3 regions of the Mesorhizobium sp. LCM 4576 genome follow, and region 2 is predicted to be linked to each of the others. Evidence: predicted binding sites of a transcription regulator. Region 2 holds the regulator's gene; each other region holds the start of a gene.
The links. The regulator LexA, encoded in region 2, represses DNA repair genes until DNA is damaged. The targets are predictions, from matches to a motif close to TGTTCNNNNTGTGTTCNG.
Positions count from the first base shown of each region.

Region 1: the regulator LexA is predicted to act here: its motif matches at 1,231-1,248, upstream of LCM4576_RS08500 (ATP-dependent helicase).
Region 3: the regulator LexA is predicted to act here: its motif matches at 883-900, upstream of dinB (DNA polymerase IV).

Region 1 is NZ_MDDT01000016.1:156,413-159,077, forward strand. Features, by position in the region: gene LCM4576_RS08495 (glucose/quinate/shikimate family membrane-bound PQQ-dependent dehydrogenase) at 1-1,111, opposite strand, end outside; gene LCM4576_RS08500 (ATP-dependent helicase) at 1,289-2,665, shown strand, end outside.
Region 2 is NZ_MDDT01000004.1:160,278-164,511, reverse strand. Features, by position in the region: gene trpC (indole-3-glycerol phosphate synthase TrpC) at 1-444, shown strand, start outside; gene moaC (cyclic pyranopterin monophosphate synthase MoaC) at 446-922, shown strand; gene glp (gephyrin-like molybdotransferase Glp) at 922-2,127, shown strand; gene lexA (transcriptional repressor LexA) at 2,244-2,984, shown strand; gene LCM4576_RS00985 (ComEC/Rec2 family competence protein) at 2,978-4,234, opposite strand, start outside.
Region 3 is NZ_MDDT01000011.1:54,298-59,478, reverse strand. Features, by position in the region: gene LCM4576_RS05110 (cupin domain-containing protein) at 292-672, shown strand; gene dinB (DNA polymerase IV) at 967-2,232, shown strand; gene LCM4576_RS05100 (aldose 1-epimerase) at 2,244-3,116, opposite strand; gene LCM4576_RS05095 (SDR family oxidoreductase) at 3,121-3,876, opposite strand; gene LCM4576_RS05090 (ATP-binding cassette domain-containing protein) at 3,887-4,618, opposite strand; gene LCM4576_RS05085 (ABC transporter permease) at 4,623-5,181, opposite strand, start outside.

The sequences.
Region 1 (2,665 bases), on a different contig from region 2:
CCGGATTGCCGGAATCCCAGTTCCACAGCAGCGCGCCGGTGTCGACGTCGAAGGCGCGGATGACGCCGGACGGCTCCTCGGTCGAGTAATTGTCGTTGACCGCGCCGCCGACGATGATCTTGCCGGCGACGATAAGCGGCGCCGAGGTCGAATAGTAATAGCCGGACTTCGGATAGGGCATGTTGGCCATCAGGTTCAGCGTGCCACCCTCGGCGAAGGATGGGCACACCTGCCCGTTCGCGGCGTCGAGCGCGATCAGGCGGGCGTCCGACGTCGGCAGGTAGACGCGCTGCGCGCAGGGCTGGCCGGCGGCGATCTTGGCGTCGGCATAGTAGGACACGCCGCGGCAGGTCTGGTGCTGGCGGTTGTTGTCGAGCTTGATCTTCGGATCGTAGCGCCATTTTTCCTTGCCGCTCGCGGCATCGATGGCGATGGCGAAATTATGCGGTGTGCAGATGAAGAGCGCATCGCCCACCTTTAGCGGCGTCACCTGATAGGTCGTTTCGCCGATGTCGTCGGGACCCTTCACGTCGCCGGTGCGATAGGTCCAGGCCGGCTGCAGCTTGGCGACATTGTCCGGCGTGATCTGGTCGAGTGGCGAATAGCGCTGCCCGAAAGGCGTGCGGCCGTAGAAGTGCCACTCGCCGGCCGGCATGTCGCCGCCGAGATTGGCCGCCGCCGCCACCTTTTCGGTGCCGAGCGTGCCGCCGACGTCGTGAGGATCGGCGGTCATCGAATAGCCGGCGACCGCCAGCGAGGCGAGCACGGCCAGGATCAGCGGCGCGCGTCCGTCCGGCCCCCGCAGACCTCGCCTTGCCCATGGCGTCAAAAGCCAAAGCGCCACGAGCACGATGACGCCGCCGCGCGGACCGAGCTGCCACCAGTCGAAGCCGATTTCCCAGACCGCCCAGCACAGAGTGGCGAGCACGAACAGCGCATAGAGCCAGAGCGAGGTCGACCGGCGCCTGAAAAGCAGCCAGGCGGTGATCAGGAAGACCAGGCCGGCGATCAGATAGTACCAGCTGCCTCCCAGCACCGCRAGCCAGATGCCGCCGCCGCCGAGAATGAGACCGATGAGGAAGAGGACGAGGGAGGTGATGGTGACAGCCAAGACGGTGCTCCTTCGACTGTTGCGCGCTTACGGCGTCTTCCGGGGACGGCAATCCCTGCCCTGCCGGCAGCTTTCCCTCACCCGCTCCGGCTGTCAAGTTGGGGCCGGACACGCGAAACTAGAACAAAACGTAGACAGTTCTGGTCTTTCGCTCCCGAATCACTACATTCGGGAGCGATGTCGGGCTTTTCCGAGGACATGCCTTTTTTCGATGAACCGAATGCGCGGCCCGCGGCGGCCCCATCCGGCATAGCCGCGCGCGCCATGGCCGCCCGCAGCGGCCAGAACGGCGCRCCCGATTATCTGAAGGGCCTGAACCCGGAACAGCGGCTCGCCGTCGAAACGACCGAAGGCCCGGTTCTGGTGCTGGCCGGCGCCGGCACCGGCAAGACGCGGGTGCTCACCACGCGCATAGCCCACATCCTTGCCACCGGCAGGGCCTTCCCCTCGCAGATCCTGGYCGTCACCTTCACCAACAAGGCCGCGCGCGAGATGAAGCAGCGCATCGGCCACCTGATCGGTGAAGGCAATGTCGAAGGCATGCCCTGGCTCGGCACTTTCCACTCGATCGGCGTCAAGCTTCTGCGCCGTCACGCCGAGCTTGCCGGGCTGAAATCCGATTTCACCATTCTCGACACCGACGACGTGGTGCGGCTGATCAAGCAGCTGATCCAGGCCGAAGGGCTGGACGACAAGCGCTGGCCGGCCAAGACCTTCGCCCAGATGCTCGACAACTGGAAGAACAAGGGCCTCGGCCCCGATGAGATTCCGGAAGGCGATGCGCGCAGCTTCGGCAACGGCAAGGGCCGCCAGCTCTACAAAGCCTATCAGGAACGGCTGCAGACGCTGAACTCCTGCGACTTCGGCGACCTGCTCTATCACCCGATCCGCATCTTCCGCGCCTATTCGGACGTGCTGAAGGAGTATCACCGCAAGTTCAAATACATCCTGGTCGACGAGTACCAGGACACCAACACCGCGCAATACATGTGGCTAAGGCTTCTGGCGCAGCGGCCAAATGCGGGACGCTCTGCGAGTTCGCATTCGGCCGAAGGCCGCAAGCCCGACCGGGCGTCCGAGCCATTGCGAGGCCCTAGCGGAGGGCCCGCGCCGGCAGGCGCGGAACAGCCCGTGAGCGTAAATATTTGCTGCGTCGGCGACGACGACCAGTCGATCTATGGCTGGCGCGGCGCCGAGGTCGACAACATCCTGCGCTTCGACAAGGATTTCCCGGGCGCCACCATCATCCGCCTGGAGCGCAACTACCGCTCCACCGCGCACATCCTGGGCGCCGCCTCTCACCTCATCGCCCACAATGAGGGCCGCTTCGGCAAGACGCTGTTCACCGATCGCGACGACCCCGAGGACGACAAGGTGCATGTCCATGCCGCCTGGGATTCGGAGGAAGAGGCCAGGGCCATCGGCGACGCCATCGAGGCCTATCAGCGGCAGAAGCACAATCTGAACGACATGGCGATTCTGGTGCGCGCGTCCTTCCAGATGCGCGCCTTCGAAGACCGCTTCATCACGCTGGGCCTCAACTACCGCGTCATC
Region 2 (4,234 bases):
CTGTTCGATCCCTACCAGGTCTACGAAGCGCGCGCCTGGGGCGCCGACGCGATCCTGATCATCATGGCGAGCGTCGACGACACGCTGGCCAGGGACCTCGAAGCGACCGCCTTCGAGCTCGGCATGGACGCTCTGATCGAGGTGCATGACGAGGCTGAAATGGAGCGTGCGCTAAAATTGTCGTCGCGGCTGATCGGCATCAACAACCGCAATCTGCGGACCTTCGAGACCAGCCTTGAGACTTCCGAACGGTTGGCGCCGATGGTGCCGGCGAACCGGCTGCTGGTCGGCGAAAGCGGCATCTTCACGCATCAGGATTGCCGCCGGCTGGAGAAGAGCAAGATCGGCACCTTCCTGGTCGGCGAGAGCCTGATGCGACAGGCCGATGTGGCCGCGGCAACCGAGCTTCTGCTGACGGGCAAGGCAGCGGCCGAGGCCGTCTGATATGGCCCTCACCCATCTCGGCGCCAAGGGCGAAGCCAACATGGTCGATGTCGGCGACAAGGCCGAGACGACGCGCACGGCGATCGCCGAAGGCGTTGTCTCCATGCAACCTGAAACGCTGGAGATGATTCTTGCTGGCGACGCCAAGAAAGGCGACGTGCTGGGCACAGCGCGTATCGCCGGCATCATGGCCGCGAAGAAGACGCATGAGCTGATCCCGCTTTGCCATCCGCTGCTTCTCACCAAAGTGGCCGTCGAGATCGAGCCGGACCGCACGCTGCCCGGCCTCAGGGTCACCGCGCTCGCCCGTGTCACCGGCAAGACCGGCGTGGAGATGGAGGCGCTGACCGCCGCCTCGGTCGCTTGCCTCACCATTTACGACATGGCCAAGGCGGCGGACCGCGGCATGGTGATTTCCGGTATCCGGCTGGTCGAGAAGACCGGCGGCAAGTCGGGCGATTACAAGGTGGATGCCTGATGGCTTTGGTTCCGGTCGCCGAAGCGCTCGAACGCCTGCTCGATGGCGCAGCACCTTTGCCGGGCGAAAGCATTCCGCTGGCGGATGCAGCCGCGCGGGTCCTGGCGGAACCGGTCGTGGCGCTGCGCACGCAGCCGCCCTTCAACGCCTCCGCCATGGACGGCTACGCCGCGCGCGCCGCCGACGTCGCTTCGGCGCCGGCGCAACTCGAAGTCATAGGCACGGCGCCTGCCGGCCGCGGCTTTTCCGGGACCGTCGGCGAAGGCCAGGCCGTGCGCATCTTCACCGGCGCGCCGCTGCCTGAAGGCGCCGACACCATCGTCATTCAGGAAAACGTCCGCGATCGCGGCAATGGCAGGATCGAGGTCACGGAACCGACCGCGAAAGCACGCAACGTACGCCGCCGCGGGCTCGACTTCGGTGAGGGCGACGTGCTGCTCGAAAAGGGCCGCGTGCTCGATGCGGCAGCCCTTTCGCTGGCCGCCTCGGCCAACCATCCCGCCCTGAATGTCGTACGCCGGCCGCTGGTCGCAATCATCGCCACCGGCGATGAACTGCTGCCCCCGGGCAGCGCGCTCGGCCCCGATCAGATCATTTCGTCGAATGCATATGGCGTCGCCGCCGCCGCCCAGTCGGTCGGCGCACGTGCGCTCGATCTCGGCATCGCCGCCGACCGCAAGGAGGCGATCGCCGCGTTGGTCAGGAAAGCGGTCGAGGCGAATGCCGATGTCATCGTCACGCTCGGCGGCGCCTCCGTCGGCGACCACGACCTGATCCATGACGTGCTGACCGGCGAAGGCATGCAGCTCGACTTCTGGAAGATCGCCATGCGCCCCGGCAAACCTCTGATGTTCGGCCGGCTTGGCAATGTCCGCTGCATCGGCCTGCCCGGCAACCCGGTGGCCAGCATCGTCTGCTCGCAGCTTTTCCTGAAGCCTCTGCTTGCCCGGCTCGGCGGCCGCGACCACAGGCAGGACGTGCGGGTGGCCCGGCTGGGCGCCGCGATGCAGGCCAACGACCTCAGGCAGGACTATGTGCGCGCCGTCGTGCGCGAGGACGCCGGCACGCTGATTGCGACTCCCTTCAGCATCCAGGACTCCTCGATGCTCAGAATGCTCGCCGACGCCAACGGCCTGATCGTGCGCGAGCCTTTCGCGCCGGCAGCCGAAACCGGCGCCGAATGCAGCGTTCTGATGTTACGCTAAACAAAACGTCAACAAATTCACTAAACTTTAAACGGTTGCGGAACACAACTGGAACAGATAGTGTTTGTTCTGGGTTTGTTTTTCTGATTCTGGTTTCAGAACCCGTGGGGGCCGCCATGCTGACGCGCAAACAACATGAACTTCTGATGTTCATCCACGAAAGGCTGAAGGAAAGCGGGATTCCGCCGTCTTTCGACGAGATGAAGGAAGCGCTCGACCTCGCCTCCAAGTCCGGCATCCACCGGCTGATCACGGCGCTGGAGGAACGCGGCTTCATTCGCCGGCTACCGAACCGGGCGCGAGCGCTGGAAGTGTTGCGGCTGCCCGACTCGATCGCCCCCGGCCTCAATGCAGCGAAGAAGTTTTCGCCGAGCGTCATCCAGGGAAGCCTGGGTCAGAACAATCTCAACCGTCAGATCAAGCCGGCTGCGCCATCGCGCGCCCCGACGCCAAGCAATGACGACGATGCCGGGTCCGCCGTATCCATTCCGGTGATGGGCCGCATCGCCGCCGGCGTGCCGATCGACGCCATCCAGCACCAGACGCATTCGATCACAGTGCCGCCGGACATGATCGCCGGCGGCGAGCATTACGCGCTGGAGGTCAAGGGCGACTCGATGATAGAAGCCGGCATCTTCGACGGCGACACCGTCATCATCCGCAACGCCAACACGGCAAGCCCGGGCGAGATCGTGGTCGCGCTGGTCGATGACGAGGAAGCGACGCTCAAGCGCTTCCGCCGCAAGGGCGCCTCGATCGCGTTGGAGGCCGCCAACCCGGCCTACGAGACCCGCATCTTCGGGCCGGACCGGGTCAAGGTGCAGGGCAAGCTTGTTGGGTTGATCCGCCGCTACTGATCCGGTTGCGAAGGTTTCGCATCCGCCCGCTCAGGCTTTTGATAAGGCGGCAGTCCTCTCGCCTCGCGAGTATATTTCCGCTGCTCGTGCCAGGGCCGATATGGCTCTTCCACAGCATAGCGGACGGCCGGCCGCGCGGTTGCCGATTGCGGATCGAAGAAGACGGCGGCGCTGCCGTCGCGCGCCAGCTGCCGCTTGGTGACGACAAGCACGCGCGGATCGTAGCAAGGATTGTAGGCGGTGGCGTCGTTGATGACGATGAGATCAGCGAAGCCGCAGGCAGGCCGGGCACTGTCGCGGTTTTCAGCGAGTGCGACGATGGCGCCGGATGGATGCCGGCCGATGCAGAGATCACCCGTACAGTAGAACGGCGAGCCGGGCGGCAGGTCGACGGGATCGGCGATGTCCAGCGCATCTTTGGCAAACGTCTCCGGCGGCACGATTGTCTCGGCTTTCAGCGCCCGTTTCCAGTTGTCGGTGGTGAACTCGTTGGAACGTTCGCGATTGACGGCAAGCTCGCCGCCGCCGATCGGCATCGCCACCAGATGCGCGTCCTCGGAAATGAGTACATCCGGCGTGCGGACATGCGGAATGGCCAGCAGCGCGGCGAGCGCAAAGGGAACGGCGGCAAGCCTCAGCCAGGTGGTGGCCATCGTCGCGATCACCAGCGCGACCGTCGCCAGCAGCACCGACTGGATCGAGATCAGCCCGACGGCGTCGACCGGTGAGCGCTCGGAGATCCACGACGAAATGGCGATCATCGCCGTCAGCCCCTTGCCCATGACAAAGAGGAACGGACCGTCGAAGCCGAAGGGCATGGCCAGTGCGCTCAGCACGGCGAACGGCATGACGATCAGCGAGACGATCGGCATGACCGCCAGGTTGGCGAGCAGGCTGAGCGGCGACACGCGCTGGAAATGCCAGATCGCAAACAGTAATGTCGCGCTGCCCGCGATGAGCGACGTCACGGCGGCGCCACCCACACCGACCGCCAGTTTTCGCGACAGGAACCCGAGCAACGAACGTTTTGCCGGCGGCGCGGTCGTTTTGCCGGCGCGATAGTCGGCAAAGCCGGCATAGGCGCCGACCAGGGCGGCGGTGGCGGCGAAGGACATCTGGAAGCTCGGGCCGACCACTTCGTGCGGCGAGACGAGGATCACCGCGATTGCCGAGATCGCCAGGTTGCGCATGGTGAGCGCCGCGCGGTCGAAGAGCACGGCGGCGAGCATCACGGCGAGCATAATGAAGCT
Region 3 (5,181 bases), on a different contig from region 2:
AGGGATTGCGAAAAGGCGCGACGGTATCGCTTTGATCTTTGCCGAGGGTCGCATCGAATTCTCCTGTCGAGCGAGAACGGATGGGTCCCTCAACCACCGCCGTGCCAGTGCGAAAACAGGAAAGCACCCGGCGATCAGGTCCGCAATAACTTTCGACGAGAAGCGCCAAAATCTCCCGGTCGAGGAATGCCTCCAATTACATTAGCGAACTCTCATAATAAGGCGTATGTATGAGACAGCGGTCGCCGACGATCGCAATGTCAGGCGCCGCTTCACATATGGGAGGATGCCGTGGCTGAAACTGCTGTGAATGTGACGAAGCTCGAATCCAAATCACACAACAYTCCCGACGAGGTCCGCGCGCCGGCCAAGACGCGTGTCGAGATCGTCCGGCTGCCGGGCTATACGCTCGGGCGGATGAACATGCAGCCGGGCTGGAAGTGGTCGGAATGCGTGAAACCGGTGGTCAAGACCGACAGTTGCCAAGTCTCGCATGTCGGCTATGTCGTGTCCGGCTCGATCACGGTGCGGCTGACCGACGGCACGCAAAAGACCTTCGAGGCCGGCTCTTCCTATACCATCCCGCCCGGCCACGACGCCTGGGTGGAAGGCAATCAGCCGTTCCAATGCATTGAGGTCCTGAGTGCCGAGCAATACGCCAAGCCGGCATAGCGCAGTCGATCGCCTTCGAAGGTGAGACGGCAGAAGCTGGGGTCGTCCCAGACCTCGGCACAGAAGCGAAGAGTGGGTGGCCCTGAGGCGCCCCTCTTTCGCTTGCGGCAACATTTCCTCAGGACGCAACCTGCGCTCTATCTGCGGCTGTAGCCACAGGTTGTGGAACCTTGCACGTTCAAACGTGGCGGCTTGACAGAGAACTTCTTTTGTTCTCTTTATGTTCCGCTAATTCCCCTTACAAAAGATGCAGCTAATGCTGCAATGCCACACAAATGGCCATGGGAGCGTTTGATGGCCGCCACCACGACCACCGCTGCGGCCGCCACCATCCTGCATGCCGATCTCGACGCCTTCTACGCTTCCGTCGAACAGCTGCTCGATCCATCATTGCGCGGCAAGCCGATCGCCGTCGGCGGCGGCGTTGTGCTGGCCGCCTCCTACGAGGCCAAGGTGTTTGGCGTCCGCGGCGGCATGCCCGGCCGCAAGGCGCGCGAGCTGTGCCCGCAGCTCATCTTCGTGGGCGGGCGCTTCAGCGAGTATCAGCGCCTCGGCGACGCGGCGATCAAGGTACTCGACGATTTCACGCCTCTGGTCGAACGCATCTCGATCGACGAGGCCTTTGCCGACGTCGCCGGCTGCACGCATCTGTTCGGGTCGCCGCAGGAGATCGCGCGAAAGATCCGCGAGCGGGTGAAGGCCGAGCTCGGCCTYCCGATTTCGATCGGCGTGGCGCGGACGAAGCATCTCGCCAAGATCGCCTCGCAGGTGGCCAAGCCCGACGGGCTGGTGGTGGTCGAGCCCGGTAGCGAGCTCGCTTTCCTGCACGACCTGCCCGTAACGCTGATGTGGGGTGTCGGCCCGGCGACCAAGGCGAGACTCGCCGAGATCGGCGTCGAGACGATCGGGCAGCTGGCGCGCACGCATAGCGGCGCGCTGGAGCGGCTGATCGGCCACGCCGCCGGCCAGAAGCTCGCCGCGCTCGCCTGGAACCGCGACCCGCGCAAGCTCGAGACGCATCGGCGCGCACATTCCGCCGGTGCGCAGTCGGCGCTGGGCCGCAAGCCCGCGCTGCCGCGCGTCTTCGTGCCGACGCTGCTGCATCTGGCCGACCGCGTCGCGAGCCGGTTGCGCACCAAGGACCGGCCCGGGCGCACGGTCACCGTGCGTGTACGCTTCGCCGATATGCGCGCCGTCACCCGCTCCGTCACGCTGGAGCAGCCGATCCAGGCCACCACCATGCTCGCCGAGATCGCCGAGGAGCTGGTTCGCGGCGTGCTCGCCGCCCATCCGGGCGAGCGGGATATCTCGCTGCTCGCTATCTCCGTCTCGCATCTGGAGGAGCATGCCGAGCTGCAGCTCGAACTGCCGCTCGGCCTCGCCGACGAGAAGCTCAGGCCCGGCAGCCGCAAGGGCCTTGCCCGCTTCGGCGCCGACCGCGCCGTCGACAAGATTCGCCAGCGCTTCGGCAAGGAGGCAGTGGGCTATGGCACGGTGGCGCTGGAAGGCACGCGCTCGGTGCCGGACGGGTTCAGGGAGCTGGCGGAGAAGGAGTTGTAGAGGGCGGGTGCTCAATCCGTCTCCACGACCGCCCAATCCAGCCGCATGGTCGCGCTCATCGCCTCCCCATCTTCGAGCACAGTCAGCCCCTCGCCATGATGCGCGTCGACCGGGTGCGAGACCGGCTCGAAGCAGAAGAAGTCGGCATCGCGCGACGGCGAATAGAGGATGTAGACGTCGAGTTCCGGCGAAGCGATGAGCGTGACCTTGATCCCGTCCTCGATCTGCGAGATCGAGGCGCGACGGTCCCATCCGTCGAAGGCGTTGTTCACCCACTCCGGCGGCAGCGGCGTGGCCTGCGCGAAATCCCAGCCCGGATGCTGGCTCACCGGCACGACGCCGGCAGGCAAATGGCGCTCGTCCTCAAGCCAGACTCGTTTCGCCTTCGCCTTCAGCAGGGTTGTGTCGCCGCGCGGGAACCAGGGATGGAAACCGAGGCCGTAAGGCAGGCGCATACCGGCGCGGTTCTCCACCGTGAGGCGCGCCTCCAGCGCTCCGTTCCGCAGCGCGTAGGCCACCGAGGCCCTGTAGCGATAAGGGCCGATCGCGCCGTCATCGAGGGCGAGTTCGGCTTCCCTGTCGGTATGGCGGACAAGCCGCCACGGCTTCTGGAAACCGTCGCCATGGATCGGGAAAGCTTCGCCAGGCACATTCGGCTCGACGGCATGAAAGCGGCCGTCGAAGGTGAAGCCCCCGCCGGAGATGCGGTTCGACCACGGCACGAGGAGCTGGCAACCAGACGCGCCGGTGCCATCGCCAGGCTTCAGCACGGGAACTGGCGCGGTGCCGACGACCAGAGCGTCATAGCGGGCGATCGCAGCGCCCTTCTCAGGCGCCAAGACCAATCTCGACTGCCCGTCGTTCAGCTCGATCGCGCCGGCCATGCCCTCACCAGCCGCCGTCGACGGCGATGTTCTGGCCGCTGATCATGTCGGAGGCGGGCGAGACCAGGAACAGCACGAGATCGGCGACGTTGTCCGGCTCGATGCGCTTCTTCAGGCTCTGGTTCGCGAGGATCCAGTCATTGTACTCCTTCAACCGATCGCCGAAGACGCGCTCTTCCGCCTCCGAGACCACCGCGCCCGGCGACACGGCATTCACCCTGATGCCATGCGGCCCGAGCTCGCGCGCCAGCGACTTGGTGAGGCCAAGCATGGCGCCTTTCGACGCGACATAGGGCACATAGCCGTCCCAGCGGCCGTTCAGGGTGATCGAGCAGAAGTTGACGATCTTGCCATAGCCCTTGGCCTTCATGCCTGGAGCGCAGGCCCGCGCGAGCGCGAAGGCGGCCGAGGAATTGACGCGGATCTGGTCCTCATACTCGGCGAGCGAGAATTCCTCGAACGGCCGATTGATGATCAGCGCCGCGTTGTTGATCAATATGTCGATGCCGCCTTCCCTCGCCGCCAGCGCCGCAACCGCCGCTTCGGCCTCGGCCAGCCGGTTGAGATCGCAGCCGACGAAGGCGATATCGCCCGAAGCCTGGCCGGCCAACCCGGCGACGATCTCCACCGCGTTCGCGGCATCAGGACGGTCGAGCACCATTACGCGCGCGCCGGCCCGCGCCAGCGTCACCGCCTGGGCGCGGCCGAGCGAGCCGAGGCCGCCTGTCAGCAGCACGTTACGACCAGCGAGCACCTTCATTGCCTATTCCTCACAGCACAGAATGGACTTCGTCGATCGAGGTGTCCGCGACACGCTTGTCCAGCACCACCTCGCCGCGCGCCATCGCCACGATGCGGTCGCAGCAGTCGAAGACGTGGTGCATGTTGTGGCTGATGAAGACGCCGGTCACCCCCTGCTCCTTGAGCCCGCGCACGAAGCCGATCACCTTGTTGGTCTCCTTGACCGACAGATGATTGGTCGGCTCGTCGAGGATCATCACCTTGGACTTGAAATGCATGGCGCGCGCGATGGCGACGCCCTGGCGCTGGCCGCCGGACAGCTCGCCGACGAGCGCGTCGGGCGAGCGCAGATGCAGGTCGACATTGGCGATGGCGCGGATGCTCTCCTCGGCCATCTTCTTCTGGTCGAGGATGCCGACGCCGAGGATCGAGAACCGGGTCGGCTCGCGGCCGATGAACAGGTTTCGGGCGATCGACATGGTGGGGACCATGGAGTTGTACTGGTAGATGGTCTCGATGCCGAGATCCATGGCGTCGCGCGGCGTGGCGATGCTGACCGCCCTGCCCTCGACCTGGATCTCGCCCTGGTCGGCGCGGTGGACGCCCGACAGGATGTTGATCAGCGTGGACTTGCCGGCGCCGTTGTCGCCGACCAGGCCGAGCGCCTCGCCGCGCCGGAAGTCGAGCGAGACGCCTTTCAGCGCATGCACGCCGGAATACCATTTGTGCAGGTCACGCACCGAGATGATCGCGTCGCTCACCGCTTCAGCCCTCCATCTTGATGGCCTTGGCGCGCTTGCGCATCCAGGCATTGGCGACGACGGCGAAGATGGTGAGGAAGCCGATGGCGAACTTGAACCAGTTGGCGTCGACATGGCTGAGCACAAGCCCGTTGTCGATGACGCGGATCAGCGTCGTGCCGATGATGCCGCCCATCACCGTGCCGATGCCGCCGGTGAGCGAGGCGCCGCCGATGACCGCGGCGGCAACCGCCTGCAGTTCCAGCCCTTCGCCGATCGAAGGCAGGGGCGAGCCCAGCCGCAGCACTTGCAGCATGCCGGCAAAGCCGGACAGGACCGAGCACAGCATGAAGCAGACGATCTTGACCCTGGCGGTCGGGATGCCCATCGAGGCGGCGGCCGGCAGGAAGCCGCCGGTGGCCTTGATCCAATTGCCGAAATTGGTGCGCGACAGCATCAGTGAGGTCAGCACCGCGACCGCCACGAACCACAGGAAAGACATGCGGAACATGTTGCCGGGGCCGACGAAGGAGGTGAACAGCCAGTTGGGCAGGTCGGCGGGCAACAGCGGCGGGAAGCCGCCC